DNA from 3 places in the Desulfosoma profundi genome. Region 1 is predicted to be linked to each of the others. Evidence: riboswitches for the same ligand, from Rfam matches in the RefSeq annotation. Region 1 holds a riboswitch; each other region holds the start of a gene.
The links. Region 1 has a riboswitch for cobalamin ahead of ACZ5K9_RS10870 (TonB-dependent receptor plug domain-containing protein). Riboswitches for the same ligand answer to the same signal wherever they lie in the genome.
Positions count from the first base shown of each region.

Region 2: another riboswitch for cobalamin. It lies ahead of ACZ5K9_RS05310 (precorrin-8X methylmutase); the one in region 1 lies ahead of ACZ5K9_RS10870 (TonB-dependent receptor plug domain-containing protein).
Region 3: another riboswitch for cobalamin. It lies ahead of cbpB (peptide-modifying radical SAM enzyme CbpB); the one in region 1 lies ahead of ACZ5K9_RS10870 (TonB-dependent receptor plug domain-containing protein).

Region 1 covers NZ_AP042420.1:2,517,773-2,528,306, reverse strand. The annotation lists gene ACZ5K9_RS10905 (DUF3842 family protein) at 1-222, opposite strand, end outside; gene ACZ5K9_RS10900 (energy transducer TonB) at 391-1,308, opposite strand; gene ACZ5K9_RS10895 (ExbD/TolR family protein) at 1,305-1,715, opposite strand; gene ACZ5K9_RS10890 (MotA/TolQ/ExbB proton channel family protein) at 1,722-2,372, opposite strand; gene ACZ5K9_RS10885 (ABC transporter ATP-binding protein) at 2,569-3,453, opposite strand; gene ACZ5K9_RS10880 (FecCD family ABC transporter permease) at 3,450-4,490, opposite strand; gene ACZ5K9_RS10875 (ABC transporter substrate-binding protein) at 4,477-5,403, opposite strand; gene ACZ5K9_RS10870 (TonB-dependent receptor plug domain-containing protein) at 5,425-7,416, opposite strand; cobalamin riboswitch at 7,836-8,020, opposite strand; gene panB (3-methyl-2-oxobutanoate hydroxymethyltransferase) at 8,059-8,913, opposite strand; gene ACZ5K9_RS10860 (ketopantoate reductase family protein) at 8,870-9,832, opposite strand; gene ACZ5K9_RS10855 (hypothetical protein) at 10,266-10,534, shown strand, end outside.
Region 2 covers NZ_AP042420.1:1,203,869-1,214,402, forward strand. The annotation lists gene ACZ5K9_RS05290 (hypothetical protein) at 1-317, shown strand, start outside; gene ACZ5K9_RS05295 (ExeA family protein) at 388-1,956, shown strand; gene ACZ5K9_RS05300 (N-acyl homoserine lactonase family protein) at 2,081-2,797, shown strand; gene ACZ5K9_RS05305 (FAD-dependent oxidoreductase) at 3,265-5,007, shown strand; cobalamin riboswitch at 5,347-5,534, shown strand; gene ACZ5K9_RS05310 (precorrin-8X methylmutase) at 5,678-6,367, shown strand; gene ACZ5K9_RS05315 (SAM-dependent methyltransferase) at 6,432-6,959, shown strand; gene ACZ5K9_RS05320 (hypothetical protein) at 6,956-7,162, shown strand; gene ACZ5K9_RS05325 (FecCD family ABC transporter permease) at 7,167-8,300, shown strand; gene ACZ5K9_RS05330 (ABC transporter ATP-binding protein) at 8,297-9,103, shown strand; gene ACZ5K9_RS05335 (ABC transporter substrate-binding protein) at 9,697-10,534, shown strand, end outside.
Region 3 covers NZ_AP042420.1:178,753-189,286, reverse strand. The annotation lists gene ACZ5K9_RS00760 (hydrogenase iron-sulfur subunit) at 1-220, shown strand, start outside; gene ACZ5K9_RS00755 (hypothetical protein) at 379-633, shown strand; gene ACZ5K9_RS00750 (Hsp20/alpha crystallin family protein) at 1,031-1,474, shown strand; gene ACZ5K9_RS00745 (alpha/beta hydrolase family protein) at 1,620-2,459, shown strand; cobalamin riboswitch at 2,487-2,718, shown strand; gene cbpB (peptide-modifying radical SAM enzyme CbpB) at 2,959-4,350, shown strand; gene gspG (type II secretion system major pseudopilin GspG) at 4,418-4,870, opposite strand; gene ACZ5K9_RS00730 (hypothetical protein) at 5,280-5,765, opposite strand; gene ACZ5K9_RS00725 (DUF4870 domain-containing protein) at 5,786-6,217, opposite strand; gene ACZ5K9_RS00720 (helix-turn-helix domain-containing protein) at 6,409-7,707, shown strand; gene ACZ5K9_RS00715 (4Fe-4S binding protein) at 8,015-8,221, opposite strand; gene ACZ5K9_RS00710 (FMN-binding glutamate synthase family protein) at 8,307-9,872, opposite strand; gene ACZ5K9_RS00705 (Glu/Leu/Phe/Val family dehydrogenase) at 10,151-10,534, shown strand, end outside.

The DNA.
Region 1 (10,534 bases):
AATGGGCCCCACAATACAATCCGCCGTGGAAACCGTCCAGCATATGGCGCTTTCCCCCGTGGCCCCGCGATTTGCCCCGGCTTTGAGCATCTGCGAGGTGGCGATCGCGTTCGTTCCCAAAGCAATCACTTCCACGCTTTCACCATATGCGCTTTTCAGGGCCTTAATGACAGCAGCCCCAATGCCGCCTCCCTGACCGTCAATAACACAGATTCGCTTCATGGACATTCCATGAACTCGCTTTCCAATCCGTTAAAGTTCTTCTGCGTTTGAAAGAAAGTCCAGAGGCCCGGGTGAACGTGCCCTCGGACGGACTATGCCCCTTCCGACCACAGCCTGGACGCCCCTCTCCCTGGACCGGGACGAACCCAAGTGTCCGGGACCCATGCTTTATGTCAATTGAAACACCAGCCCGATTTCCACTGCCAACGGCCTGTTCACCACTTCCCGAGGAAAACCGGGAAAAGGTGCAGCGTCTCTCACCGCTTTGACAGCCGCCTCATCCAAAAGCTTTGAGCTTGAACTTTTGACGACCTCCAAACCCTCAAGGGTCCCATCCGGACGAATCACAAACCGCAGCGTGACACGTCCCTCTTCCTGCCGACGCCTGGCGGCGTAAGGGTAGTTCTTGAAGCGGTCCACGCGCTGGCGGACCTGCGCCAAGAAAAGCTTAAGCACATCCTCTGTTTCCCCGCTCGTATAAGCCGGTGGTCCTTGAGGCCGACCAAGCGCCGCCGTCTCGGAGGCCGTTGACGGAGCCGCGTCCGGGACATTTGGCTCAGCCGTCTGTTTCGCCTCATGAACTGCGTTGGAGCTTGCTGGTTTCGGCTCAGGCTTCTTCACTTTTTTAGCCGTCTCGACGCGCTGCAGCGGTTTGGGTTCGGGCTTCGGTTCGGGTAAGGATTCCGCCGGCTTGGGCCTTTCCCGAGGCTGAGGCTGGACATCGGGCATGGCCAGAGAAGGTGCCGGCGCCGAAGGTTTAACCTGTGCCGCTGTGGGCTCCGCTGAAGGCAGGAGATCCAGGTCGATCACTTGAAGAGGCTCTCTCTGGAACCAATGCGGATTGCCGGCCAAAAGCATTCCATGGATGAGGCCGGAAAGCAGAAGAAAAAGCGCAAAAACTCGATTCCCTCGAGAATTCGAGACTTCATAACCCCTCAAATCCTTTTCGAGGATCCGAGCACACGGGCGGCATACCGCAATGTCGGAGCCTTCCAGAAGCCTGAAAGTGGGCTCCGGTCCTTTGGTTTCCGAAAGGGGACCCTCGTCGAAATGGGCATGTCGTCGGATCGCAGAAGAGATTTTCATGGTGACGGCCTTTCTGTCGCAAGACGTAGTCGAGCGGCTCCGGCCGCCTTGATGATATCCATCACCTGCACCACGCGATTGAGAATCAGACTTCTGTCCGCCTTGAGCACCACCGCGGTTTCCGGGTCCGCTTCCAGGCGCTGCTTCACCCTCACCAGAAGCTCATCCAAAGGAACGGCTTTCGCTCCGATATACACGTCCCCTTCGGGACTCAGCGTGATGATCAACTCCTTGTCTTCCTGGGACACGGTGGAGAGGGCCTGGGGCAGCTGCACACGAATGCCTTCCTCGGTCAGGAAGTTGGTGGTGAGTAGAAAATAAATCAGAAGCAAAAAAACGATATCAATCAATGAAGTCAGCGGTGTTTGCACCCCGTAGGCGGGTCTTTTGCGGCGGTGAACGATCATATCCTGTCAGCCTCCGCACGTCATGGATTTGCTTTTGAAAAACCGCACGACGCCGTCCTGAAGCCGCGCCTCATAGCGGTCCACCTGGCTTGTCAGGTAGCTGTGAGCCACCATGACCGGCAAGGCGACGCACAAACCCAAGGCGGTGGTCAGCATGGCCTCCCAGATCCCGCCGGCCAAAATCGACGCATCCACCTTCCCGCCCAGTTCTTGGATGGCCATGAACGCCTTGATCATCCCCAGAACCGTGCCTAAAAGGCCCAAAAGCGGTGCGATATTGCCGATGGTGGCAAGCGCTTGCAAGTACCGGGAAAGCTCTCGCACCTCTTCTTCCACACCGTGCACCAGAACGGTTTCCAGCGTCTCGCGATCCGCCTCGATCACCTCCAGCCCTTGCGCCAATACCCGCCCCATGGGCGAACGGCTGCGGCGGGCCGCTTCTAAAGCTTCCTGCATTTTTCCTTCACGCACCAGAGCCGACACGCGATCCGCCACATGACGGCCGCGCCGTCGAAGCACCGCAAAACGCACCGTGCGTTCCAAGAAAATGGCCAAAGCCAGGACCGAGCACAACATTATGGGAACAACCAGGATTCCACCTTTAGCGAGAAACGCCACCACAACCACGAACCTCCCCGGCGGCTCTGTGCCGCTCATGTTCCTCGCACTCGGCAGAAAGCCGACCGCACAACGACAAAATACAAAAGGCCACGACACCTCGCCGTCATTCAGAGCGACGACCTTCGTGGCCTTTTTCTTCCAGCAGGAACTTTAGCGGCACCTTCGGGCGCCATTGCGGGGTGTCTTTTACCTGAAACGGCCCACTCTGTCAATCGATGCCTTTTCCTTTCGATCATCGCTTTTCATCCTCCCTGCTCACGACTCGGCGCTCACCGGCATGTAATCCCTTTTGCACGTTTTTTTCGTTCTTGGATTCCCGGCGGCCTTTCAAATATCTTCCGGGAACCAAGGTCACTCTGGGAAAACATCCCAGCGGGCTTTTGTCCACAAGGACGACGCACCCGTAGGTTTCTTCCAGGGTCTGAAAGGTGAAGACGTCTTGCGGAGTGCCCAGGCACACCACGCGCCCGTTTTTGAGGAGCATGACACGGTCTCCGTACATGGCCGCCAGATTGATGTCATGGGAGACCATGACCACCGTGAGGCCCTTTTCTCGTCGCAAGTCTTCCAACAGATCCATGAGGCGCACCTGGTGGGCCGGATCCAGGGCCGCGGTCGGCTCATCCAAAAGAAGCAGCCGGGGCTCTTGGCACAGCGCTTGGGCAAGAAAAACGCGCTGCCTTTCCCCGCCGCTCAGCGAGGTCACGGGACGGTCCCAAAGATGGGCAACGGCAGTCCGCGTCATGGCCTCCATGGCCTTGGTTGTATCGGTCGGTCCTTCCATGTGCAGCAAGGGCAGGTGGGGGTGCCGCCCCATGAGGACCACTTCCAATGCCGTGAAAGGAAAATCCATGGGCACACTCTGGGGGAGATAGGCAACAATTCGGGACCGCTCCTTCCGACGATACGCCCGGAGCGCACGCCCCATGAGCTCCACGCTCCCCGACCGGGGCTGTTCTAATCCGGCCATGATCTTGAGCAGGGTGCTTTTTCCCGAACCGTTGGGCCCAGCCACCATGAAAAACTCCCCTTCGGCCACGGCCACGGACACGTGATCCAAGGCCCGGATGGGACCATAGGCAAAAACCACGTCTTCCAGAGACACGACGGTTTTCATCGCATCGCCCGGCGCAGAAGCACAATAAACAGAGGCGCTCCGATCAAGGCGGTGACCACACCCGCGGGCATTTCCCCATGTTTGGGAATCCATCGAGCCAGGGCGTCGCATCCGATAAGGTATGCGCCGCCGCCCAAAAGACACGCTGGGACGAGCACCCGATGATCCGGCCCGAAAACCAGACGCAGGGCATGCGGAACCGCCAGCCCAACGAAGCCCAAGAGTCCGGTGGCGCAGACCGCGGCGCTGACCATGATGGTTGTCACCCCGAGAAGAAACAGCCGAGTCCATTTTACAGGCACACCCAGCGTTTCCGCGGTTTCTCGGCCCATGAGCAGGAGGTTCATGGGCCTGGCCATGAAAAAGAGGAACGTGGCGCACACGGCGAGCACGATGCCCAAACGCCACGCAGCGGGGGGATCGGCACGAGACAAGTCCCCCATGAGCCAAAAAAGGATGGTGTGGAGCCGTGCATCCTGGGTTGTGGAAATGAAAAAAAGGATAAGCGCTCCGCAGAACGCGTTGACCATTACCCCGGAAAGCAGCAGGGCGTCTCGACGCAGCCCGGACCGCCCGGACGCCAGAAGCAGCACCACAGCCAAGGACAGGGCGCTTGCTCCAAACGCGGCCGCGCTCACCCCAGGAAAAGGCGACAGCCCCAAAAGGATTCCCAGAATGGCCCCTACCGCCGCTCCACCTGATACGCCGAGGATGTACGGTTCGGCCAAGGGATTGCGCAAAAGGGCCTGAAACACGACACCTCCCAGAGCCAAAGCACCACCTGTCTCCATGGCCGTCAATACTCGTGGCCAACGGAGCTGCCACAGGATGGTCCACATCGTGGCATCCACGGCTTCTTTTCCCGTGAATGAGCGAAAGAGTGCGGCGAAATCCGCGCCCGAAGATCCTACGGCCATGCCGAAAATCATGGACGCCGCCAAAGCCGCCCCCGAAAGGAGGACCACCGCGAAGATTCGACCCGCGGTCACAGGCCCGCTGACGACATCGGGAACGAGATTCGGACTACCGTCGGTCATGAAAACGCTCCGGGTGAAGGAGCTTTGCCAGCAATTCCAATCCCTCCACCAAACGCGGGCCCGGCCGATCGAAGAGATCAGAGGGCACCAAATGGACGCGATGGGCGGCCACTGCAGGGATCCCCGGCCAACGCCGCCACTGGTCCCGGACCTGCTCAAAAACCTGCTCCCGCTCCATGGAGGAGACCACGATCACATCCGGCCGCAGCCCCATGATCTGTTCCACACTCAACCGGGGGTATGGTTCGGACCCTTCGGTAAGATTTCGTCCTCCGGCCCGAACGATGAGTTCATGAGCGAGGGTGTTTGTCCCCACGGAAACAATGGGTAAAACCCCGATTTGAAAAAAGACGCCGGGTCTTTCGGACACCCCCCAAAGAAGTTCGTCCACGGCTCGAATCCGCTCCCGCATGCGCGCCACGACGGATTCCGCTTCCTGTCGGGCTCCCAGCACGTCCCCAAGAGCCAGCAGCGTTTCCATGACACCATCCAGGCTCCTAGGGTTCACGGCATAGACGGGAATCCCCAGGTGCTCCAATTTTTCCACCGCCTCCTTGGGGTTTCCATCCTTTACGGCCAAGCACAGGTCGGGCTTCAGTGCGACGATCTTTTCCACATCCGGCTGCACATAGGATCCGACTCGGGGAATGCCCTGCGCCTCAGCGGGAAAATTGCTGTAACGGCTCACCCCCACAACGCGGCCGCCCACTCCCAGGGCAAAAGCGATTTCCGTCAGGCTCGGAGCCAGGGTGACCACCCTTTGCGGAACGTCCGCCATGCGGACGGTGCGGCCCACAAGATCCACCACTTCCCTCGCTTGGCCTGGGGAAACCGCGATAAGCACGGCCCACATCGCAACCAGGCAGAGGGATGCTTTGGAACTATGCCATGAGAGGGAGGAATGCTTTTCCATTACGCGAGTCGTGCTCCACGATTAAAATTGAAACGCGGCACCTATCATGACGGCTGCACCCGGAGTGGAGTATCCAAAAACGTGCTCGAAATCGGCATCCAAGATGTTCGTCCCCTTCAGAAAAATCTCCATGTCCTTGATGGTGGCCACGGTCGGCACCTGATAGGCCACCGACGCATCGACGACGAGATAATCATCCAAGGTCGTGCGTTTCGGTGCGGTCCAATCCCTGTAATCCGCATCGTCCCGGCTTCCCACATAATGGCCGGTCAACCGCCCATGGAATCGTTGCCAGCGGCAGTCCAACCAGCCGGTGGCGGACGTCTTCGGCCGACGCAGGAGTTGTTTCCCTTCTTGAAAAGCCACCGAATCCAACCCTCCGTCATCAGTGACCTCCGAGTCCAAAAATGTGAGGCTCAGCCCCGCGGAAAGATTCTCCATGAGGCGTCCCTGCAGCTCCACTTCCACACCGTGGACCTTGGCCGCCTGGATATTGAAGAAATTGGGATTTCTTTCCGGTGGTGGGGGAAAAGGGCTCGGCACATAGGCAATCAGGTCGGTGAATCGGCTGTGGAAATAGGACGCCGAAATCCGGGCCCGGTGGCCAAGGCGTTGCGACACCCCAGCTTCCCAGGATGTGGACTTTTCCGGATCCAGGTCCGGGTTGCCCAGCGTCCAGGAATCGTCGGCGAAATTTTCATAAAATGTGGGCTCCTTGATCCCCTTGGCTGCCGCTACGCGGAACGTGGTTCCGGTTTCCCGGACATCGAAAGCAGCGGCCCCACGCGGGGTGACTTCCGTGCCGAAGGCACTGTTGTCTTCCATGCGGAAACCACCCACCAGGTGGAGGCGTCCGAAAAGGGTCAGCTGTTCTTGCAGGTAGATGGCATCGTTGGTTCGATCCGCGCCAAGGGACGAGATGTCAAAATAGACGGTCTTTTGCCTGTATTGTTCCTGATCCCGTTCGTAGCCCAGAGTGAAGACGGATGCCACGTTTTCCGTAAAAGCCCATTGGAGATTGGCATGATAATCCAAGGTCGTCCGGGTTTCGTTGTATCGGCCGAAAGAATCGGCAAGATCGGTTTCTTCGTTGTAGGGATCCAGATTTCGCCGGCGATTTTGGTGCACGCCCAAGCTGAGGACGTTTTCCCACCACGGTTTGCTTTGGACACGGGTGGAAAGCCCCAACACGGCGTCTTGCTCTTTCTGGGTCTGGTTGGGATCCAAGGGAGAATACTTATCGCCGGTACTCTCCGTGGGATATTCATAAGAGGCGTCCGTTAACCGGCCGGTGAGCGACACTTCCCATGTGTCTTTGGGATAGAAATCGAAACGGGTGCTCAAGGTGTTGTTCCAATAGTCGTTGTTTATTTTGAGGATACCGCCGTCGTCGATGCGGCCGTAGGCTGCGGAATAGCCGAACCGGTCGGTGCCGCCGGACACACGCACCCGTTGTTCCCCCACATATCGACCCCGTTCCGAGCGCACCCCGTGGGCCGTGGACAGATCCACGGATGCGGGGCCGGATCCCGATTTGGTGAAAATCTGGATGACGCCGCCGATGGCGTCAGATCCATAAAGGGCGCTTTGGGGTCCTCGAACGATTTCGATGCGCGCAATGTTGTCAGTGGAAAGATTTTCCCAGTAAAAGTCGCCTCCTCCGAGGTTCACCTGGACACCGTCGATGAGGACGAGGGTATAGTTGGGTTCACCGCCTCGCGGGAAAATCACCGACTGCGAGCCGCGGGATCCGAACCGCACGACATGAAAACCTGCCACATCCCGAAGGAGCTCTGCCACGTCGGATGCCCGGCGCGCCTTGATCTCCTCTTCCGTGATCACCGTTGACGACACCCCGAGGTTTTCCACCGGGACCATGGTCCGCGTCGCCGTCACCACCACATCCTCTGTTTTCCACACCGGCGCCTCGGTCGCTCGGCCCAGCACCGCCGAAACACAACACGCGAAGGCCACAACCCCTGTCACCACCCAGTGCCTGCCCCTGTGCCGCATGGATTTTTACCTCCTTGACATGCGGAGCGGGGCGGCGGCCCCGCCGAACCGCGGTCTTCTTGCGTCGCCGTTTCCAAGTCTCCGAGCGCCTGTCGTGGCTGGCGCCTTCCCCACGATCGCAAGCCTCTGAGCGGAATCCGAGGGGTGCGCGGCTGTGCCCATGACTGGGAGGCGGCACCCACCCCTTCCAATCCGTCTCCCAGAGGGATCCACACTGGTGGGTTCCGTCGCCCCAAAACGGACCCGCCCGTTGATGACGAACCCAGCCGCCGTCAACATCCTTCAATCCCCGTATGCCTTTGGGGGCCGGCGACCACATGATCCGGCATAAAAAAACCCGGGTTCCCCACGGAACCCGGGATCTCCCTTTTTCATCCACCGGTCTTTTCGGTTCGCCGCCCTTGATCCCCGAGGGCTCCACCGAACGTGTGTTTCAGGCAGGTCTTCTGACTCTCGGATCATCCTACCGGCTGCGCCTTCCCACCCTCGATGGAGGGCAGTGGCTGTGGAGCAGCTTTCGTTCCCGATCACAGCGGCGGGCCCGTTCCCGACTCTCACGGGATTCCCTATTAAGCCTCTCGGCGCCTGAACGAAAAACTGCTATCAAGAGAGTCGGCGTCTGTCAAGGGTGTCGTCGGACCGTCACGAGGACGGAGTGACCCCGAAGCTGTGTTCCGGGCCGGGGAAAACCCCCGATTCCACCTCCTCCCGATAACGGGTCACGGCATCCAACAGCCGTTTCCCCAACTGATCGTATTGTTTGACAAATCGAGGCGTAAACCGATCGAACAGCCCCACGAGATCGTGGAGCACCAGAACCTGTCCATCGCACGCCGCCCCGGCCCCGATCCCAATGGTGGGAATGGGCACCGCCTCCGTGATCCTTTGGGCGACCACAGCGGGAATGGCTTCCAAAACCAGACTGAAGCATCCCGTCTCAGCCAAGGCCACGGCATCCTCCACCAGTTTTTTGGCCGCCTCCTCGTCTTTTCCCTGCACCTTAAAGCCGCCCAGCTTGGCGATACTTTGCGGAGTCAGGCCCAAGTGGCCCTGGACGGGGATCCCCGCATCCACGATGGCCTCCACTTGTTTGAGCACCGAGGCGCCGCCTTCCAGCTTCACGGCCTGCGCGCGGCCTTCTTTCAGAAAACGGCCGGCGTTTTCCACCGCCTGCGCGACGCTCATTTGATAGGACATAAAAGGCATGTCCCCGACGACCAACGCCCGTCTGGCTCCACGAGTCACAGCGCGCGTGTGGTGCAGCATCTCCTCCATGGTTACCGACAACGTGTCCTCATGCCCCAACATGACCATGGCCAGGGAGTCTCCCACCAGGATCATGTCCACCCCGGCTCGGTCCACCCAGAGGGCCGAGGAGTAATCGTAAGCGGTGAGCATGGTGAGCTTGCGTCGGCCCTTGGCCGCCATGATACCAGGAACGGTGACTTTGGGTTCAGCTTTCACGGTTTGTCCCTCCCGTGTCTCCGCCGTGGGCATAAGTACATTCCTTAGTTTTGATGAGTTGGGTCAGGGTCCAATTGACCGGAGCGGAAAGGCCGTGCTTCTCGGCGGCACGCACCACGGCGCCGTTGATGGCATCGATTTCCGTCGGCCTCCGCCCCTCCACGTCCTGGCGCATGGACGAGCGATTGGATGCCGTCGCGTTCGCCACGGCCAAGACACGCTCAACCATGTCTTCCGGAAGAGAAATCCCCTCGGCCCGGGCCACGGTCACCGCTTCCACCACTGCTGCCTCGCAAACGCGCCTTGCGGGTTCCATGGAAACGACCGCCCCGTTGGGAATGCCACACAGCGCGGTCACCGCATTGATCCCCACGTTGACACAGAGTTTCTGCCATAAAAGATCTTGGATATCCTCCCGGTACTCGGTTTCCAGTCCCGCCGCGGTAAAAAGTGCCACAATGTCGGACGCCTCGTCCGGTCTCGTCCCCGACAAACTCCCAAAGAAGGTCGGCCCAACGCCGCCGTGGCGGATCACCCCCGGGCCGAGCTTGGTCGCCCCTTGGGCAGTCACGCCCACCAAAACGCGGTTCCGACCCACCAGTCGGGCAAGCTGCTCTCCGTTACCCATGCCGTTCTGAAGGCTTAGAAAGAGGGTTCGAGGTCCCACCGATCGAGGATGCACCAGCTGCAGCGCCTGCGGTGTGGCATAGCTTTTGACCATGACCAAGACCAGGTCCGCGGGCGGGTCCCATGGCACAGGGTCCCAGGAGGCATCCAGTGGGAAGATCGTTTCCCCGCCGTCAAGTTCTCGGAGGTGCAGTCCGGAGGTTCGGATGGCTTCCACCTGAGAGACGTCCACGTCCAGAAGAAGGACTTTGGCCCCCGCTGTGGTCAAGCGGGCGCCAAAAAGACAGCCCATGGCCCCGGCCCCCACAATCAGGACATGCATCATCGGCATTTCCTTTCTCTCGCCTGGGAGCCCGTCCCGGGTGTCCCGAAAACGGGCCGACTTTTCCATGAGTCTTCTCCACTGCGCATTACACTGGCATAGATCTGTCGCCGTGGCAAGCCGTCCCGGGAGGGTGCCATGGATACCCTTGCGGGGTTCTGCCGGGACGAGGTGCCCCAAGTCTGATTCAAGATCAGCGGGCATGGCGCGCCGCATCCCAGGATTCCCTCCTTTCCTCAAACCTCACGGCAATTCAATGTCGGGCCGGGACAACGGCTTTTCTGACTAAGGGCTCATCAGATCTGAGAGCTCGAGTGTCCCCCAACAGACAAGAAACACCGTCTTTGAATCGGCCCGTAAACCCTTTACCAAGGCCAATCATCAAGAAGGGTGAAAAGCAATGTCTGATGGGGAATTTCTTATGGGAGGAACGACTATGAACAGAGGGTTGATAACGGCCTTCCTTGGAGTGGCGCTCATGGCCGTGGCTTTCGTCCCGTCGGCTCAGGCCCATAAACCGAAACCCTATCACAGCTACCACTATGCACCGGCGCCATACCCGCCCCCGAAAACGGTGGTTCATCACTATTATCCCCACACCGGTTATCGGTGCGCTCCGCCGCCGCGAAGAGTGGATGTGTACCATTACTACGGATCATGCTACCCTTCATGCGGGTATTACCCGGCTCCGCGACGCCCATACGT
Region 2 (10,534 bases), 1.3 Mb from region 1:
TTTTTTCCCCGATGAGTGGTGACCTTCAGCCCATGATGGTGCTTCACACACTCCCGTATGAGCTTCCACCGGGACAGTCTACATTCTGTGTACCGACTTATTGCCTTGCGGCGGATCGCTCGGCGCCTTCTGAAAGTGACCCCTACATTGCGGGGGGGATTACAGGCCTTCAGTGTCTCTACGACATCGTGGAATTGACCTACGGGAAGACCCTCAACGGGCTGGCGCAATCCCGAATCCAAGAAATCATTTGGGATTGTGTGGAAACGGGCACCCTCTCCGAGGAAAACCGGGCGTATCTCAACGGGCTTCCGTAGCCTGAGGGCACGCCCGAGGGACGCTTGGACCCCCCTCCGGGGGGTCTCCGTCCCGCAAAGGAGTTTTTTCATGTACTTGGACTTTTACGGGTTCCGAGCGGAACCTTTTCACATCACACCGGATCCGGATTTTCTGTATCTCAGCCCCAGCCATAAAGAAGCCCTGGCGGCCATCATTTACGGCGTCCAGCAGCGCAAGGGGTTCATCACCATCACCGGGGAGGTGGGCCTGGGGAAAACGACCGTTGTGCGCACTTACCTTGAACGTTACGACCGCCAGAGCATCAAGACGGTGTTGGTCTTCAACGCCAATGTCTCTTTCAAAGGGCTGCTGCGCGTCATCTACAGGGAACTGGGCTTGGATCCCCCGGATCTGGACCCCTATGAAATGGTCCACGAGCTCCACACCCTTCTCATTAAGGAATATCAAGACGGCTGGAACGTCGTGCTCATTATCGACGAAGCCCAAAACATGCCCGTGGAGACTCTGGAAAATTTGCGCATGCTCTCCAACCTGGAAAGCACCAAGGATAAACTTCTTCAAATCATCCTCATCGGCCAGACGGAATTGGAAAACCTTCTAAACCTCAAGCAACTGCGACAGCTCAAACAACGCATTGCCATCCGCACCTCCCTCAGGCCGTTGACCCCCAAAGAGAGCGCCGATTACATCCGCCACCGGTTGTCGCTCGTCCAGACCGAGCCCCGAGAGCTGTTCACACAAAAAGCCTTGGATCTCATCATCCAGGAAGCTCAAGGCATTCCCCGCAAGATCAACATCCTGTGCGACAACGCCTTTATTACGGGCTTTGGGTACGGGCGGAAGACCATCACCCCGAAAATCGTTCGGGAAGTGATCCACGACCTTGAAGGGCGGCCCCATCCCAAATCCCGGTCGATAAAACGTCTGATCACGGCAAGCCTGAGCGTGGCCGCCTTGGCCGGAGTGGTGTTGTGGCAGCCCCAGCTCCCCCGTACCGCATGGACATGGGTCCAGGAAGGCGCACAACGCGTCCAGAGCTGGCGCGGTGGCGTGGATGGCGTCTCCGTGAACCCAAGCGAGAAGGCACGCGGTCCGGACGGCTCGAGGACCACCCCTCCCACAACGGGCCCATCGTCCCTTGGGCCGGACGCGGAAGGGCAGCGCATCGTGAAACCCCTTCCTTTGGCAAATCCCGTATCTTCTCCGTCCCAAGAAAACGCTCCGGCACGGGACAGCTCCGCAATGACACCGCCTCGGGACACCAAGCCCCACACCGAACCCATGAAGCCCACGCCAGGGTCTCCTCCAGATCCTCGGGCTTCGGTGCGCTCCGGGGAAAGGTCCGGTCCGGTCCCCCGGCCGTCGACAGGACTCGCCATTTTGGAAAAAGACCAGCCGGCTGGGTCCTGGTCCCGTTTTGAACCGACGAGCGGACTCCTCCCGTCCCACGCCATCGACCCGGAGATGGTGCGCCTGACGCAGACCCGGAAAAGTGGGTCCCTGCCCGCCCCATCCGCGGCCGGACCGGTCCGCGAAACCGCCTCTACCAGCCCGCCCACCGACGGCTCGGCACCGTCCCGGCCGTCCTCCGCCGTTATCCCCCAACCCGATCCGGGACGCGTCATTGAGTGGATCCTCAACAAACGTCGCCGATGAAAGCCTGAAGAGAAGCCGACCGTTCTTGACTTTTTTCACATGACATGTCTTTGCTGAGGGCAAGTCATTTTTTATCGGCGTGTGCGAGAAGCGGGTTCACGTGCACCACGGGAAAGGAGAACGGATGATGCGCCAATACAGGATTCGACCGCTTGTTGTGGGAGCCAACGAGACGGATCAGGGGATCATGACGTACCTCAAGGATTACGGCAAACGCATCTGGATTCCCATCTATATGTTCGTCATCGAAGGTGGGGAAGAGACCATTCTGGTGGACACCGGTCTCGAGGAGTTTATGGTGCCCGACCATGTGGCCGAAACCACCGGGCTCAAGATTCAGGAGTTCGAAGAGGCTTTGGCCGGCGTCGGTCTGAAACCGGAAGATGTGGATGTGATCATCCACACGCATTTGCACAACGATCACTGCGAAAACGACGCAAAGTGCCCCAACGCCGTGGTGGTGGTCCAGGAAGCCGAGTATGATTTTTACCGAAACCCCCACCCGTTGGACCATCGGTATATCCCCGGCCTTTTGGATGGGCTCAAGATCGAGACGGTTCGAGGAGATGTGCGGTTTCGCGACGGTATTGAGTTGGTCTGGACACCCGGGCATACCCCAGGCGGCCAGTCCGTGGTGGTGAACACCGCTGCAGGGCGTGCCGTGATCACGGGTTTTTGCTGTAACGACAAGAACTTTCCACCAACCGGGCCTGCCGTGACGCCCGGCGTGCATACCGATGCGCTGGCCGCCTACGACAGCATCCAAAGGGTTCGGGCGATGGCCGACATTCTCATCCCCGTGCACGACCTGGCCGTAGGACGGCGACCGACAATCCCCTGAGAACGCATCGGTCCGAGACCACCCCGGCGCTCTTGTCGTTGTCAAGCTCGGAATGCTATACGACCACGGTCAAAAGAAAAAAACCCCCGCCCGCCATGGACCCGGGGGAAAGAGGTCCGGGCGGGGCGGTTGCGGGACATGGATCGGCATCGATGACGGACCCTAGGACAAGGTCTCCAGGCCATGGCTTCAGAGAGAGTGTCTGAAATCCCTCCGCCTCCCGAGCGAAACCCGGAGGGCGCCCACGGGACGGTTCGAAAACGCCGACGCCCCGATCGCTACATCTGTACCACCTGTGGGCATGAACAGCCCTTTTGCTGGACGTGCCCATGCGGGTTCATGATCTGCAACGATTGTATGGAAGAAAATTTTTGGGGAATGACCTGTAACGGCATCACGTGGACGTGTCCAGACTGTGGGGCCGTTCGCGGTTTTGGCAATCAGTGACGAAAAGGAGACGGGGATTTATGGCGACACGACGCGTGGTCATCGTCGGGGCGGTGGCTCTGGGACCCAAAACGGCCTGCCGCATCAAGCGACTCCGCCCAGATTTCGACGTGGTGATGGTGGATCAGGACCAATACATTTCCTATGGCGGGTGCGGGATCCCCTATTACATTTCCGGCGACGTGAGCGATCTGTCCGCGCTGATGAGCACCAGTTTCCACATGTTGCGCACTCCTGAATTCTTTGAAAAAGCCAAGGGGGTGCGGGTCATGACGCGAACCCGGGCGGTGGCCATTGACCGGGAACGGAAAACGCTGCGGGTGAATCGTCTGGAATCCAACACCGAGGAGGAACTGCCATACGATGACCTCGTATTGGCCACAGGGAGCCTTCCCCACAGGCTGCCCATTCCCGGAGCCGATCATCCTCGGGTCATGCGGGTGTCCAATCTCCACGATGCGGCGGCCATCAAAGAGATGCTGAGCAAAGGGGCCATCGGCCGTGCGGTGATCATCGGAGCGGGGGCCATTGGGTGCGAAATGGCCGAGGCTTTGACGGACATGTGGGGCGTCGAGACCGCCATGGTGGAAATCGCCCCGCATGTCCTTCCCGGTGTGCTCGATCCCGTGCTCGCCCGCATGGTGTCTCAACATCTGGAAGAACGCGGGGTGTCCGTCTACACGGGGGAGACGGTCCGGGAGGTGGCGGCCGACGGGAACGGGGACACCCTCACGGTCCGGACGACTCAAAGGGAATTGGAAGCGGACATCGTCATCACGGCTGTCGGCGTCCGACCCAACAGCGCGTTGGCCCGGCAAGCCGGCTTGCTCGTCTCCAGCCGAGGCGCCATCGTGGTCAATCAGCGCCTCCAGACCTCCGATCCATGCATTTACGCCGGGGGTGACTGCATCGAAGTCATGCACCTGGTGACGGGCAAGCCTTTTCACTTCCCCCAAGGGTCCCTGGCCAACCGCCAAGGGCGCATCATCGGGACGAACATCGCCGGCGGTTGTGCGCGGTTCGAAGGCTCTGTCGGCTCTTTTGCCGTCAAGATTTTTGATCTGGCGGTGGCGACGGCGGGCATTTCCCGAAAGACCGCCACAGAGGAGGGCTACGATGCGATCCAGGCTTTGGTCATTCAAGCCGACCGGGCGCACTTCTATCCGACCCAAGATCTCATGACCTTGGCCCTCGTGGTGGACCGTAAGACTCGGAGGATTCTCGGCATCCAGGGGGTCAGCCGAAACGGCGACGCGCTCGTCGGCCGCATCAACGCCGTGGCGGCTCTTTTGGCCCGTCGCGGAACGGTCGAGGATTTGTCCAACCTCGAAGTCGCCTACACGCCTCCCTTCGCCGCAGCTATGGACATTGTGAACGCCTTGGGAAACACCGCGGAAAACATCCTGGACGGCTACAACGTGACGGCGGACCCCGACGATTTCGAAACCTGCTTTCTTCAGGACGGCGGCCCGGACGTGGTCTGCCTCGATGTGCGCGGCCCCCGAAACGCCGCACCTTTTGTTCAAGCCTTCGGAGACCGTTGGCTGAACATCCCTCAGGAAACCTTGACCGAGAGGCTCGATGCCGTCCCCAGAAACAAGCGGCTCTTCGTCGTATGCAATTCCGGGGTGCGCTCCTACGAAGCGTTGCTCCAGTTGCGCGCGGCCGGGATCATGAACGCGGTGAACGTTCAAGGGGGGGTCGCGGCCATCAAGAAGACAGGGATGATTCGTTTGGAAGACCGTGAACATCAGGACGGCTGAGCCTGTCTCGGCGAACCCCTGTCCCACAGCAGGCCCCCGGTCTCGGGAAAACCTTTCCGCACCCCCGGAAAAACGGGGGATGACTGCGTCACGGGTGAGGACGCCGCGTCCAGGGCGCCCGACGAAGACATCTCCGGCCGGCCGGATGCGGCGTCCGATCTTCCCCGGGGGCATGTGGATGGCCCGAGACGAGGGGCGTCGGCGAGGGCTCATCGTTTGAAAGCGGCCCACGGAAAACGGTTCAGCGCGCCGTGGCTGGGGCTGAGGACATGGGAGTGCCGTTCCACTATTGACGGTCCCACAGCTTTGCTCTACAAGAGCGGCAAGGCATTGTTCTCTGACAAGACGGAGGGGTCAGGTACCCGAATGCGGGTTCAAAAGGGAAGACGGTGGAATTCCGTCGCGGTCCCGCCGCTGTGAACGGGGACGAAGGCCGAGAATCCCACTGTCCCATGACCATGGGATGGGAAGGGCGGCCATGAGGATGATCCGTGAGCCAGAAGACCTGCCTGACGCCATGAGGGAAGAGATGCCGATGGCAAAGGCCTCTCCCCGCGGATGGACTTCGTGGAATGGGTCCTGACGCGAACATGGGGATGAAGGAAACAGGGTGCAATCCTTGGAACGAGAAAGTTCCAAGGATTTTTTTGTTGCTCAGGAGCGGCGGCGTATGAAGGGGGCACACGAAGAACCGAACGATGGGCCGGCTGCGCTCGTTTCGGCGGGAAAGGCTATCGAAGAGGAAAGTTTTCGCATCATCGATGCGGAAATGGGGCCGCACAGTTTTCCTGGGGATCAGTGGTCCATCGTCCGCCGGGTGATCCATACAACGGGGGACTTTGAATTCGCGAAGCTTATCCGCATTCATGAACGGGCGGTCGAGGAGGGATGCGCCGCGGTGCGGCGGGGGGTTCCCATCTTTGTGGACACGCGGATGATTCTCGTGGGGCTCTCCGCAACGCGACTCGGCTGGTTCGGCAACGCCGTCCAGGTCCCGGCATCGGACCCCGACTCCCAAGGCGCGGCGGAAAAGGACGGCCTTACCCGTTCCGCCGCCGCTTTTCGCCGCATTGGACCACAACTCCATGGAGCCGTCGTGGCCATCGGAAACGCCCCGACGGCCCTGTTGGAAACCCTCCGCCTCATTGCGCAGGAGGACATCCGCCCGGCGTTGGTCGTCGGCGTCCCCGTGGGCTTTGTGCAGGCGGATACGGCGAAGCAGGCCTTGTGGCAATGCCGGGAGGTGCCGTCCATCACCGTGCTCGGCCGCAAAGGGGGAAGCCCTGTGGCCGTGGCCATCCTCCATGCTCTCTTGGAATTGGCCCGTGGTTCAGGCCGTCATGAAAATGAGCGATCGTGAACGGTCAGTCTTCCGGCAGGCCGGCCATTTCCGGCGTCAGCTTTAACGAGAAAGGAAGATCCCCATGCTGGGAACTCTTTACGGCATCGGTGTGGGTCCCGGAGACCCGGACTTGCTCACCCTCAAGGCAGTGAAAGTCCTCGGCCGTGTCGGACATGTGTTTGCCGCGTCGTCGTCATCCAACGATTACAGCCTGGCCCTGGAGATCGTCCGGGAGCATCTTCCCGAAGGCGTCCCCGTGGATTTCTTGGATTTTCCCATGACCTTCAACAAGAACCGCCTGGAAGAGGCCTGGCGGACCAATTGCGACACGGTGGCGGCACGGCTCATTGCGGGCGTGAACGTGGCTTTCCTGACCTTGGGCGATCCGATGACGTTCAGCACATTCATTTATCTTTTGCGAAAGATTCGTCATCGTCTGCTCTCGGTCCCCGTGGAGATCGTCCCGGGGATCACATCCTACCAGGCGGCGGCGGCCTGCGCCGGGGTCGCTTTGGCGGAGGCCGAAGAAACCCTGACGGTCATCTCCGGGGCCAAGGGGGGGAACGGCTCCCCGAGGTCCTTCCATTCTCCGACAACGTGGTCCTCATGAAAACCTATAAGCAGTTCCCTCAAATCCTCCAGCAGATCCGGAATCTGGGATTGGAAGATTCCGTGTGCTTTGTGAGCCGATGCGGCTTGGAGGGCCAGGTGGTGGTCAGGGACTTCCACGCGTTACAGAACCTTTCCCCCCACTACTTGTCCCTTCTCATCGTCAAGAAACCCGGCCGGTCGACGGCAGCCCATGGGGAATAGTCCGGTGGCCCCCGCACAAGCGCACCCCACGGCGGATCTTTCCATGCCCCGCGATCCGGGCCTCGCCGCTTCTGTTCCGCCCCTGTCCCAGAGGCAGCGGCGGAGGCGGCGTTTCTTCTGGGCCGCGGTGTTCTGTGTTCTTCCGACCATTTCCGTCTTCTGCGTCAGCGTGGGACCCTTTCCCATAGACGCCGGTGCCCTGTGGCGCGCCGTCAGCCCTTTGCTTTCTTCGTCTTCCCCCAACCCCGGAACTGCAGATGCCGCCACGGCCCAATACATCCTCGTCCACCTCCGGTTGGCCCGAGTGGTCCTGGCCATGGTCGTGGGGGCCGCCTTGGCGCTTTCCGGCACCGTCTATCAGGGCATTCTGCTCAATCCCCTGGCCGACCCTTTCACCTTGGGCGTCTCCACCGGGGCGGCTTTCGGGGCGTCGGTGACCATCCTCTTCGGGTGGGCGTCCTGGAAGCTGGCGGGCATGAGTCTGCTGCCGGTGGCGGCCTTCGGGGGTGCCGTCGGGGCCCTGAGCGTGGTGATGCTCCTGGGCCGACTTCAGGGCAAGATCCATCCCACCACCTTGGTTCTCGGCGGGATCATTGTCTCCACATTCCTGTCGGCCTGCATCAGCCTGCTCAAGAGCCTTCACGAAGAATCCCTCTCGACCATCGTGTTTTGGATCATGGGCAGCCTGGCAGGGCGGAGCTGGCGTCATGTGCTCGCCGTGACCCCGTATCTGCTCGTCGGCTCCTGGATCATTTTTGTGTACGCCCGGGAATTGGACCTTTTGGCCCTTGGAGACGCCGTGGCTTTTCAAAGCGGGGTGGCCACGGAAACCGTGCGTCGACGTCTTCTGGCGGCGGCTTCCCTGGTGGCGGCCGCCGCTGTGGCCGTCAGCGGTGTCGTGGGATTCGTCGGGTTGGTGGTGCCCCATGTGGCCCGCCTGTGTCTCGGGCCCGCCCATAGGCACCTCCTGCCCGCCTCCATGATCCTCGGCGCCCTGCTCACGCTGATCTCGGACACCCTCGCCCGAACGATACTTTCCGGCGGGCGGGAAATCCCCCTTGGGGTCGTGACGGCCATCCTCGGGGCACCCTTTTTCGCCTACCTTCTGGTGCACAAAAAAAAGGCTGTCGCTCTGTGATCCAGATCGAACACGTCCATTGCGGCTATCCGGATCGAAAGGTTCTTCACGATATTGACGTGACGATTGGGTCGGGGGAATTTGTCGGCATCTTGGGGCCCAATGGATCCGGGAAAACCACTCTGATCCTGGCCCTGAGCGGCGTCCTGCCCGTGTCGTCGGGGCGCATCCGCGTGGACGGCCGCCCTTTGGAAACCCTGCCCCATCGGGAAAGAGCCCGGCGCCTGGCTGTCGTCCCTCAAGATGTCCACGTGCCCTATGCTTTCTCGTGCCGGGATGTGGTGGCCATGGGAAGATACCCGCACCAGAAGCGCGGCGGCGAAGAAACCCCTGAAGATGCCGCGGCGATCCGTCGGGCCATGGAGTGGACGGATACCGTGCACTTGGCCGAGCGGCCGATCACCATGGTCAGCGGCGGGGAGCGCCAGAGGGTCTTTGTCGCCAAAGCCCTCGCTCAGGACACGCCCATCCTCCTCCTGGACGAAGCCGTCTCGGCCCTGGATGTCCACCGCAAGCTCCATATTTTTCATGTGTTCAAAACGTTGCATGAAAAAGAAGGGCGGACGATCGTCGCCGTGCTCCACGACATCAATACGGCCGCCGTCTATTGCCGACGCCTTGTCTTTATCAAACACGGACGCCTTGTCGCGGACGGACCCACCGGCGACGTTCTCGATCCCAAGATTCTGGAAGCCGTCTATGACACCTCGGCCGTCGTTTATGACGTGCCTGGCCACCATGGGGTGCGCCAGGTTTATTTTCCCGCAAAGGAACCTCTGGAAACCGCCCGAGCGATACGATGATCCTGGGGCCGCTCCACCTGGACCGGAGCCTCTCCGTCGGTTATCGGTGAGCACGAAGGTCACAGCCCCAGGGTACCGACAAAAGTCGCGGGAATCCGGGCAATCCCGGCCACCGGGACACGGTGTGCCGTGCATGGTCTTGAAGGGGTGCCACCCCTCAGTCAAGGGCAATGGAGGGGCAGGCCCCTGGGCTTGCCCGGAATGGGTCCGGTCCCTTGGATCACGGCCGCGCCCAGAGCGGCGGGCCCCCATAAGGACAAGACGCACGCGGAGGTGGTTTGGTACGATGGTCAACCTGATCCCGGGGAACGAGACCGCATGGGCTGACCTTCAGACACCCGGATCCACGGACCCGCTGGTTGAAAATGGGACACAAACTTCACTGGCACAACGGATGCCGCTGCCCGGTCACACCGTCCCCCGGAGTCCCCCCTCCCATGGAAGACGCTGAAGTCCACGGTGATCTCTGCGGCAATGCAGCTTTCCCGATCGACTCGATCTCTCCGACTCAGGGGGTTCACAAGTTCCAGGCGGGTCGGCAAAGGATGTCGGACCATCCGGCATCCGCGCTTTCCAGACGGAGGTGTTCGGCCATGATCCAACGAAAACATGCCCTATGGGTCATTGGGCTCGCGATTTTCATCCTTTCTGGAAAATCGTCAGCATCCGATAAGACCATCATCCAAGTCATCGACGACATGGGCCAAACCGTCCGGCTTGAGGCACCGGCCCGACGAGTGGTGCCGCTTTACGGGGCGTTCGCGGAAATGCTCTACGCCATCGGCGCCGGGCCGGTCGTCGCCGCGCGCACGCATGCCGACATCTACCCGCCGGAAATCCAGCAGTTGCCTGCCGTCGGGACCCACATGCGCCCCAATGTGGAAATGATTATCGGCCTGAAACCAGATCTGGTCGTGCAAAGCGCCAGCCGTCGAAGCGCCACTCCGGAAACGGCTCGATTGGCGGATGCCGGGATTCCCGTGGTCATTTTTGCTCCCAAGGATTTCGAGGGCATCTTTTCCGCCATGGAACGGCTCGGGACCCTCACCGGCCGAACCGAAGAGGCCCGCACCCGCGTCGATGCCTTACGCCGGCGCCTGGATGCCCTTCGGTCCCACTGTCGGCAGGCTTCCTATCGGCCCAGGCTCGTTTTTGAAATCCGGGCGGAACCTCTGGCCGTGGCCGGTCTCGGCGGCATGCCGCAGGCGCTCATGGACGCCGTCGGTGCCGTGAACGCCGTCTCCTTGCCGGAAGCCATCGTCCAAACGTCGGTGGAAAACCTCCTCGCCATGGACCCGGACGTCTATATTGTCCAGAAAGGCCCCATGAATCCCCAGCCGGTTCCCCCTCACCACCGTCCCCATTTCGAGGCGCTCCGGGCGGTACGATCCGGACAGGTGTTCATGGTGGAAGAAGCCCTTTATTCCCGAC
Region 3 (10,534 bases), 1.5 Mb from region 1:
GGTGCTGGTGATGGGGTGTCGGCCGGGGGAATGCCACTACAAGGATGGGAATCTGAGGGCGGAAGCACGACGGGCGGTGATTGTTGAAATGATGGAAGTTATGGGGTTGGAGTCGGAACGATTTCGGATGGTATGGTGCGCTTCGTCTGAGGCGGAAAAATTCGTGGAGGCCTGTCGAGAAATGGCAAAGACGGTGGAGACCCTGGCTCTGGGTCCATAAATCCGCCCTTCCACACTCAATGCCGCCGACACTGTCTCTCGGTTCTGTGAAGCGGCGGTCTTATGCGGACTCGGGGCCGTGTTCATGAAGCCGTGAGTCCGTCCATTTCAGTCGGGCGGGAACACGGGGGCACCAAGAACTTTTTCAGGGATTATGGCATGCCGGACGAAAAAACTTTCCCTTATCGGGTCCGGGCGCGGCGAGTGGATACGCGATGCGGACTTCTCGGACACATGACCGTGGATGAAATCCGGGAGCGCATTATCGGGGATCAGATCAACGTCACATGCCCTGAATGCGGTGAAATTCATCTCACCGTGGAAGACGCGGAAGGGGCTGCCGCCCGAAAGGTGAGAAACTCTGCGCGGTTCAAGAAGCTCCTTGAAGAAACAGGAGACAAAGACATCTTTTGACCTGCCTCCGCGTTGTCCAAAGATCCCGTTGGGTGGTGCCGGCAGACTTCTTGGCTCGGAATTTCAGGGAGTGCCGGAGAGTCAAGCGGCTGCGAGCCTTCCGCAGCCCGGCCCCTGAGAAAGCGGGTTTCTCGTCCGCCTGAAATTCCTGCGCACAGACTCATGACTCCAGAGCAGGTTCGCGGAACCGAACGAGGATGGCCATAGAGCTCCTCCGGCAGCTGCTGTCCGGTAGTCCTTCAATGTGCCCCCAACCGAGCGCGCACGGACAGAACCTTGCGAAAGCCATACCCCGCCAGGCCCAAGGGGACTTGACACGAATGGGGAAGAAATTATTTTTTTATCGGAAATTGGAAGTCAAGGTCAGTAGAAACTCTCATTAAAGGAGGTAGTGGACATGCTGGGATTGGTTCCTCGCACTCGAAGGGAGTCGCTCCTTGCATGGCCGAGGGCCTTCGATTGGATGGACAGGTTTTTTGAGGAAGCCCTTCCTGCCGTGTGGGGCGACGAAAAGGTTCTGGTGCCGGCCTTTGACATCTCCGAAACGGAAGACAAAATTGTGGTCAAAGCCGATCTTCCGGGAGTGGATGTGAAGGATCTGGACATCAGCATCACGGATAATGTACTGACCGTCAAGGGTGAGAAACGGCAGGAGAAAGAAGAAAAAGGCGAGTCCTACCATCGGGTGGAACGTCGATATGGGTGCTTCGCTCGTTCTTTCTCTCTGCCTGCGGAAGTGAAGTCTGAGGGGATCGAAGCGGTTTACAAAGACGGGGTCTTGCGGATCGAGATTCCCAAGGCGGAAGCTTCCCGGCCCAAGAGGATCGAGGTGAAACATTAAACTCCGGCCGAACGAAGCCCTTCGGTCTTGGTGGAAGAAAGCGGGGGAATTTTCCCCCGCTTTTTCGTTCTCTCGATCGGGCTCAGCGGGATCAGGCTGCGGCTTATGCCGTGCAGAGAACCCCTGTTGACCGAAGCGAGGTTTGATGATGAAAAATAAGCTCTGGCCGGCGTTGGCTGTATGGATGGGGGTGTGCGGTCAGGCTTTGTCTTCTGCGGCGGCTGCGGACATATCGTGCGCCGTGGTATCTCACTTTGTTCGAGTGACAGCGGCGGGGGATCGCATTGAAGGGGCCATGTTTCTCCCCAAGGGATCGGATAGGCGGCCGGGAGCTCCCTTTCCCATATTTATTTTATCCCACGGTTTTTCGAGAGATTACGGACGTCACATGGCCAATGCGGCATCCTATGCGTGTGCAGGGATCATTACCTACACACCGAATGTCGTCCCTGTGGATGAAGCGACTCTTGAAAAAGCCCACCAAATCGACAATCTCATAGATCATGTCCGCTGGCTTCGGCAAAGGGCGTCGGATCCCGGCGATCCGTTGTATGGCGTAGGCGATCCGGAGCGCATAGCTCTTGGTGGACACAGTGCAGGGGCTGCCATAAGTGTTGAGGCGGCGGTCAGAGTTCAAGGAGACGGCGCGGACATCGACGCCCTCGTGCTTTTGGATGCCGTTCCCGATCTTGAGACGCTCGAGGCGGCGGCAAAGCTGACGCCGCTTCCCGTTGTCAGCATCCGCTCCCGTCCCGGCCCGTGCAACGCCTATGGGTCGGGCAAAGCTCTTGAGGACGCCATCCCTTTCCAAGTGGAATCTTTTTTCTTCCCCTGGGCGACGCATTGCGATCCGGAATCCCCGACGGACGTTGTCTGTCGTGTGCTTTGCGGAGGGAGTTCCGAGCAGGGGAGGACCGCGTATCAGCAGCAAACGCTGGAGTTCCTCCACAGGTTGTTCTTTGGGGCAGAAGTCCCAGAGCTTTAAGACCTACAGGTTCAGGCCCATCACTTACATCTTGACAGTCGCTTCGGTCCGTGAAAAATAAGTCATGGTAGCAAGAGGTTTTCCAGCATCCCGGAACACGGTGCAAATCCGTGGCGGTCCCGCCGCTGTAATCGGGGATGAAGGGTCGCAGAGGTCCGAGGGATCGGACCGGTCACTTTCGGGGACCACCCCGAGGGGAAGGCCGCAACCCTTCAGAGGATCCGAGAGCCAGAAGACCTGCTGGAAAACAAGATGCCGGGTAACCGATGGCAAAGGAAGCCCGGAGCGAATCGGCGTGATGCGGATTGGCTCCGGGCTTTCTCTTTGGTCCGCGGTCCTTGCGCACGATGACCATTTGAAAAAACAGGAGGAAAACACAATGCCAAAAGTGGATCGGATCATTTCTTATCGTCGGCGATGTCGGAAATTGGGAGACCAGACGGGGCTGTCCCATTACATTCTGCTGACCCCCACCAAGAAAGAAAAACAGGATAAGTAAATGGAACGCCAAGTTCAACCGTCGGGCCGTATCCCTTATGCCAACACCGGCGACGGCCCGAGCTTTTCCATCCTCGATATCGGAATGCCGGACCATGTGGCCGTTGTGGAGCCCGATAGCGCCTTTTGGGCCATTGTGGAAGTCCACACGCTGGCGGAAGCTCTTTCCGGGCGCGTGCTGGAATCCTTTTTGGCACAAAGGGAGGTGTTCCAGGAGGAGATGCAGCGCCTCCGTTTTGGCTTGAAACCTTCCGCTGTCTATTTCAACCCGACGGAGCGCTGCAACTTCAATTGCACCTACTGTTACTTACCGGAAGACATGCGTCGAAACGGCCGGACGATGACGGAAGAGGAGCTGTGCCTCGCCCTCGAACGCCTTCTCGCGTATTTCGAGCGGAACGGAGAACCGGGGGTCAAACCTCAGCTCATCTTCCATGGTTCGGAACCCATGCTGGCTCGGCACGCCGTGTTCACGGCTATCGATCGCTACGGCGACCGCTTTCTTTTCGGCGTCCAGACCAATGCCACGCTCTTGGACAATGAGGCCATGGACTTCCTCACATCCCGGGGTGTGGGCATCGGCATTTCCCTGGATGCCCATGTGGCGGCCACCGCGGATGCCGTGCGGAAGAACTGGCATGGACAGGGTGCTTTTTCCCAAGTGGTGAGGGTAATGGAGCAGTTGGCGTCGTACCCGGCTTTCAACGTGATCACCACGGTGACCCGGGAAAACGTGGCGCTGCTTCCGGAACTTGTGGATTTTTACCATGACGCCGGCGTGGGTGTTGTCATGTTCAATCCGGTTCGATGCACCCGCAGCGGGGGCATGGAGCTCAAACCAAACGACGAGGTCTTGGCTGAATCGTTTTGTTCGGCGTTGGACCGGAGCTACGAACTGTTTGAGAGAACCGGACGGAAGCTCGTCGTGGCCAACTTTGCTAATGTCTTGGCGGGAGTTGTCGGCCCCACCGGACGTCGGCTGATGTGCGACATTTCTCCGTGTGGTGGAGGACGCTGCTTCTTGGCGGTGTCGGCCCACGGGGATGTGTTTCCGTGCAGTGAGTTCATCGGGTTTCCCGAGTATCGGGGAGGGAATCTTTTCCGGGACGATGTGGAAACTCTTTTGGAGAGCCGTCCTTTCCAGGCGGTGACTTCCAGGATTGTGGAAAAGATCGAACCGTGTCGGCGGTGCGCCATTCGGCACTTCTGCGGGGCGCCCTGTCCTGCAGAGGTCCAGGCGGTCGAAGGTCGACTCGATGCCCCCAGTCCCTATTGCCGTTTTTATGAAGAGCAGGTGCGCTACGCTTTCCGGGTCATCGCCCATGGGCGGGAAGCGGCGTATCTATGGGACGGGTGGGATAAGGAAACCGAAGAGACGTATCGGTGCGCTTGATCGTGCAAGGTGCCGCGGACTTTCAATGAAGCCGGGGCCCCGCACGTGCGGGGCCCCGGCCGTCCTTCTATTGCCAACTGGCCACGTCGGCGTTTTCTCCTTCTCCGCCTTCTTGACCGTCGGCACCCAAGGAATAGAGATCGTAGTCTCCGTGTTGCCCAGGAGCGCGGTAAACATAGTCCCGACCCCAGGGGTCCTTAGGGACGTCTTTGGGAAGATACGGCCCATCCCACGTGTCAAAACCCGGGTTCACACGCAGTGCCCGGAGACCTTGCTCCGTGGTCGGGTACCGGCCCACATCCAAGCGATAGGCATCCAAAGCTGTGCCGAGCAGGGCGATCTGGGCCTTGGCGGCTTTGATTTTGGATGTGCCCACCTTTTGAAACATTTTGGGAGCCACCAAAGCGGCCAACAAACCCAGAATGACCATGACGATCAAAAGCTCGATCAGCGTGAATCCACGACCGTTTTTCTTCCAGATCCGTTCTGTCTGCTTATGTTTTTCCCTCTTCATGCGCATTGTCAGCCTCGTCTGTGGTGATGAAAAGCCCGGACTCCTCCCCAAACCCTTTGGTACCGCCGGGGATGCCCCAGCCGCCGTTGGAGCGTAAAGTCTTCCGGCTTATCTGTCAACTCCCGGGTCTGTGCGGCATCGGCGACAACCGGTCCGAACCGATTGGCCCACCCAGCCCTCTCGAGACATGACTTGGGAAACACCAAGAGGCCGTCCCTGAGATCCAGCCAGGGCGCGAGGGCCCGATTCGTCCGAAAGGACCGTTTGTCCGCCATCACCCTGGAGGTCTCCCTAGATCCGCCAGGGCGGCCGGTTGCCACGAGAACATGCCTCAAAAGCCACAGAGGGTGCGGGTGCGCTTTTGGATAAGCTCAGCCGGAAGTCCTGACGATCTGGACCTGAAGTCCTAGACCTCTTAAGGATTTTGCGACCCTTGGGGGATAGGGGCGCTAATGAGCCCACTGGCCACGCCCCAGCTACGGACGAGGCTCATGAAAGACGCAGGCAGCGGCACCTCGCGTTCCACCATGAGGATTCCCAGTTTTTCGGCCTGCTTAAGAACCTCCGGCGAATCCTTTCCCTCCAACCGATCGCACAGGTATTGCATGCGCAGGGCGTCGGTGAGCGGCGCCCTTAACGGAGCAAGATCCTTCGGGATCTCCCGAAGGATTTCTTGGATGTGCGCGGCGTGACGCAGAGCGAACGACAGGTGTGGTTCCTCCGAGGGGGCATGTCCGAAGAGCTCATTGACGGCGGCACCCGTCAGGCGAAGGGCTTCTGTGGCCTGGAGAAGAGGGCGGCTTGTGGAGATGTGTTCCTTCAGGTACTTAAAAAGCACCATCTTGATCACCTCCACACCCTCGCGCAGCACCGGCACCAGCCGTTCAGGGGAGGGGGTCATGGGCACTCCTCCAATAAGCCTCAGAGAGGCTCTTTTTCACGCATGGCACGAATGGCTTCGGTTTCCCGAAAGATCCTCAGGAATACCAGTGGATAGGAAAAAAAGCGTCCCTCGCTGGCGGCGACACCGGCTCGTGCAATCCAGTAAATATCCGTCAGGGCCAGGGTCCACAGCCACAGAGTGGCACCCACTCCCGGAAGAAGCAGGGCCCCCAGTGCGCCGTAGGCGGTCATGCTGATTTGAAAATTCAAAGATTCTCTGCCCGCCCAATCGATCTTCGGAGATTTCTTTCGTTTGACGAGCCATACCCCTAAGGGGCACAGGACATGTCCGACAGGAAGCCACAGTGTGCTTGTGGGAATCCACCAGACGGCGCCGAGCAATGCACTGAAATGACACAAAGAGGCCCACGTCGAGAGATCGTCTTTGTCGCTGTTGTCCACGGTGGGCATGTGTGCTCCTCTTCGACACGAGTTGGTCCTGCAGCGGAACTCTAACACAGCCGATCTTTGAGGGCAAAAGCTTCCGGCGGGGCCCGACTCCCCCAAGAACAAAGATGTGGTATTATCCGATGCATTGACGCCGCTTCACAGCTCGACTAACGTCAACGTTGTCATCTCTTTGCAGGGGAGGCATCAGTTTGATGCTGGAGAGGCAAAAAATCTTTTCCGGTGTGCCGGATTTGGATCGCGTGCTCGACGGCATTGTCATTGGGGATAATGTCATCTGGTATGACGACGCCGGCAGTCTGGCCCCATTTTTCTGTCTGCGTTTCATGGAAAAATGCCTCGAGGAAGGTCGTCCGGTGATCTACGCAAGTTTTGACCGCTCTCCCAGGAATCTCCTGGAGCGGTTGGGCCAGGTCGCCCGGAATCCTCAGTTTCTCCTCTTGGACTGCTTCACTTTTGGGAAAGGACGAGGCTCTCCGCCATTTCTCGACTTTTACGAGCATGAATTTGGCCGGTGGCCGTGCCGCATCTGCCGGTTGGATGAGCCTGGAGATGTCGGTCATTTCACGGACACGCTTTACCGGCTTCATGGAGAATTCCATGGCGTGGTGGGATTTGTTTTCGAGAGCCTGACGGGAATGCAAGAGCTGTGGGGTGGGGAAGAGGACATGGCCAGGTTTTACAGCCACTCCTGCCCGCGCCTGTACGAACTCAACACCGTCGCCTACTGGATAATGGAAAAAAAGGCTCACTCCGCGCGGCTTCGGGCCCAGATCAATCAAATTGCGCAAGTGGTCATTGAACTGGCGGTAAAGCGCGGCACCACCACATTGACGGTGCATAAGGCGGAAGGGAGGAACGTGCCGACTCTTGGCGATCCCGTCGTTTACTGGATGGACGGATCTCAGGTGGTGTTTGCCCAGGACGTCCGGGGAAGCGACCGAATCGGGATTGGGCGCCGTTTGAAACAAGTCCGCACGGAAAAAGGGATTTCTCAAACGGAACTCGCGCGTCTCATCGGGGTGACGCCCAGCACCATTTCCCAAGTGGAAAGCCACATGATTTACCCGTCCATCCCGGCTCTCATGAAAATGGCCGAAGTGCTCCAGGTCCCTGTGGCGTCTTTCTTCGCAGAAGACTCAGCTACTGAAGAATCTCCCGTTTTTGGAGAAGCGGATGCCTCCGTGGTGAAGACCATCGGCACAGCTTCTCCAGGGATTCGCATCAAATCCTTTGTCCCATGGGACTTTGCAGCCAAGGCGCAGCCTTATCTCATTGAAATGGATCCCGGCAGCCTTGCCGGCATTCATTTTTTCAGGCGAAAGGGACAGGAGCTCGGATACGTTCTGAGCGGAGCGGTCTCCTTTGTCTTGGAACGCAAGACCTTTGTCGCTCAGAGAGGAGACGTCATCTATGTGGCGTCGGCCATTCCTTCAGAATGGCGCAATCTGGGATCGGAGACCGTGCGCTTGTTTTGGGTGATCCTGCAATAGTCAGAAAAGGCCGGAAGACAAGGAAGCGGGTTCGTTGATCGTAACGAGAAACCCGAATTTTGAGATCCGCGGATGCAATAGAAGGCCAGTTGAGGGAACCGGCCCGTCATTCCGTTCCCATGGATGAAACGGATCGGGGGCGAGGAGTCTGAAATGGCGCGGCTTTTCCCACCACGCCGGCTTCTCCGGTGGGAAGAAGGGGACCGGCGCCGATGCACGCCCAGAGTGCTCTTCGGAGGAAGGCGAGCCGGGGCCTGGAGTGCACCGAACCCCGACGGCCTTCCTAAAGAGCATGGGGCGGAGAATCTCACGCGTCTTTCATGAAAGACGCTGTGGACTTGCTTTGAAGGGCTTTAAATCCGAAGGCGACGCAAGCCGTCTTGCAGGATCCGCAGCCGATGCATTTTTCCGCATTGATCAACACGGAACCGTTCAGTTCGGTGATGGCGTGCACCGCACACACATGGGCGGCATAACACGATTTACACAAATGGGCGCAGACGTTCTTGGACATGGCTGACTCCTTCTCTAATGTGGCGGTCCGGGGACCTCAAGGTCCCCGGGGCTTCTGGGTCCTGGCGAGAGAGCCGATTCATCCCTTAGCCCAGAATCTTCTCGATTTCCTCACGGTCGCTGTCCATGACGTAGGGGATGCCGGAGATATCCGCGGCTTCTCGCGTCAGGGCCACAATGTCGTTTCGGTCGATGTATTGGAGCGCAAACTTTCGGGCGCCGGCCATGAGCTGTTGCAGACCCTGGCGCAACCGGTCGATGTACGAGTACATGCCGATGGCTCCAGGCGGGAGTTTCTCAAAGTCGTCGCCGAAGCGTTCTTTGAGCTGGGCGCCTACGGCGAACAGGGTCAAGTAGCCTTCTTCCAAGCGCCTTCCCTGTTGAGCCATTTTTTCCGCAATGAGCTTTCCGTGGGTTTTGCCGACCATGGCGGCGGTCAGGATGGCACGTCCCAAACAGATGGCTTTCACATAAGGCGCACCCAAGGCGATGGCTTTGAAGAGGTGATCCTCCAGGCTCAGCCCCCCGGCGATGGCAATGGGCGGAACGTAGGCGCCTCGGGCTCGGAGCTTTTCGCACATCTCATAGGCCATGCATTCCAAGTAGACGGTGGGGATCCCCCACTCGTTCATCATGCGCCAGGGGCTCATACCTGTGCCGCCGCCGGCGCCGTCGATGGTGAGCAAATCGATTTTGGCTTCCGAAGAGTATTTGATGGCTCGGGCCAGATCCACCGGGCGGTAGGCACCGGTTTTCAAGGTCACGTATTTGGCGCCCACCTTTCTCAGCCGTTCCACTTCCTTATAGAACCCTTCCTCGTCCACCATGCCGAGGCGCGAGTGCCGTTCAAATTCGGTAATGCCGCCCGCTTGAAAAGCCTTTTGGACCGCCGGTTTGGTGGGATCAGGCAAGACGATGTAGCCGCGCTCTTTCAGCTGCAGGGCTCGTTCGATGGTGGGCAGCTTGACTTCGCCGCCGATATCCTTGGCCCCTTGACCCCACTTGAGTTCAAAGATCTCCACCCCCAGTTTTTCGATGACGTATTCGGGAACGCCAAGCTTGGTATCTTCCACGTTGGCCTGGACAATGATACCGCCTTTGCCGTTGTACCAGCGTTTGAACGCCGATACGCGCCGCTCCATCTCCGGGGACTTGACGATACGGCCGTTCTTGATTTCCGCTTGAGGGTCCATGCCACAGATGTTTTCGCCGGCGACGACGAGAACGCCCGAGATGGCGGCCCCTACGGCCACATCCTCCCAGTTGATGCGGGCAATATCCGTCGATCCCACGGCACCGGTGAAAACGGGGAAATCCAACTTGATCGAACCGTCGGCTCCCACCGCCGTGGTGCAGTCCACGGCAGGAAAGGTAGCCACATCGGGATCAGCCGCCACACCGACCGCACCCACGCAGGTCCCCTGAATGTTGAAATGAGAAAAATCGACGGGGTAATCCTTGTTTGCGCCCGCGGTGATCTTCCCGAAGGGTTGGGGATAGATCATCTCCCGGCCTTTCAAGGCCGAGCGGCCGATTTCGCACGGCCCTTCACACCCGTCCAGGCATGTAACACAAATGCCCGATATCGGCGCCGGTTCAACGCGAGTGGTCGTCAGGGTCGCCGCGCTGCGGTTCGGCTGGCTATAAGACATGCTGGAATCCTCCTCCTGAATGTTGAGTTTAACGAAAAAAAAGCGCCCGTCTTCTCCGCACTCGGAGAAGATCGGACGCCCTTGTCCTCCCGCAACCCTCTGGATATCGCACGCCGTTGTGCGCAGGGGGTTTTATCAGTACTTAAAAAGCGGGATGAATTTTTAGAAACTATGGCCCACTCTGTCAAGAACAAAATGAAGGGGGTTCGTTTGAAATGGGACAAGGAGCATAAGCGGTTTGTCCATGTGTCTTTGTTGAATATGATGGAGGTCAAGCCATGAAGGACCAGCTCAACCCGTTTGTGATGGCGCAGAAACAGTTGGACAAGGCTGCGGAGAAACTGGGCTTGGATGAAGCCACCCACGAGCTGTTGCGATGGCCCATGAGGGAATACACGTTCCTGATGCCGGTGCGCATGGACGACGGCTCGACGAAAGTCTTCCGAGGGTTTCGCGTCCAGTACAACACGGCCCGCGGCCCCGCCAAAGGAGGACTGCGCTGGCATCCCGACGAAACCCTGGACACCGTTCGGGCGTTGGCGGCGTGGATGACCTGGAAAACCTCCGTGGTGGACATCCCCCTTGGCGGGGGAAAAGGGGGCATCGTGTGCAACCCTAAAGAACTTTCCGAATCGGAAAAGGAGAGACTGGCGCGAGCCTAC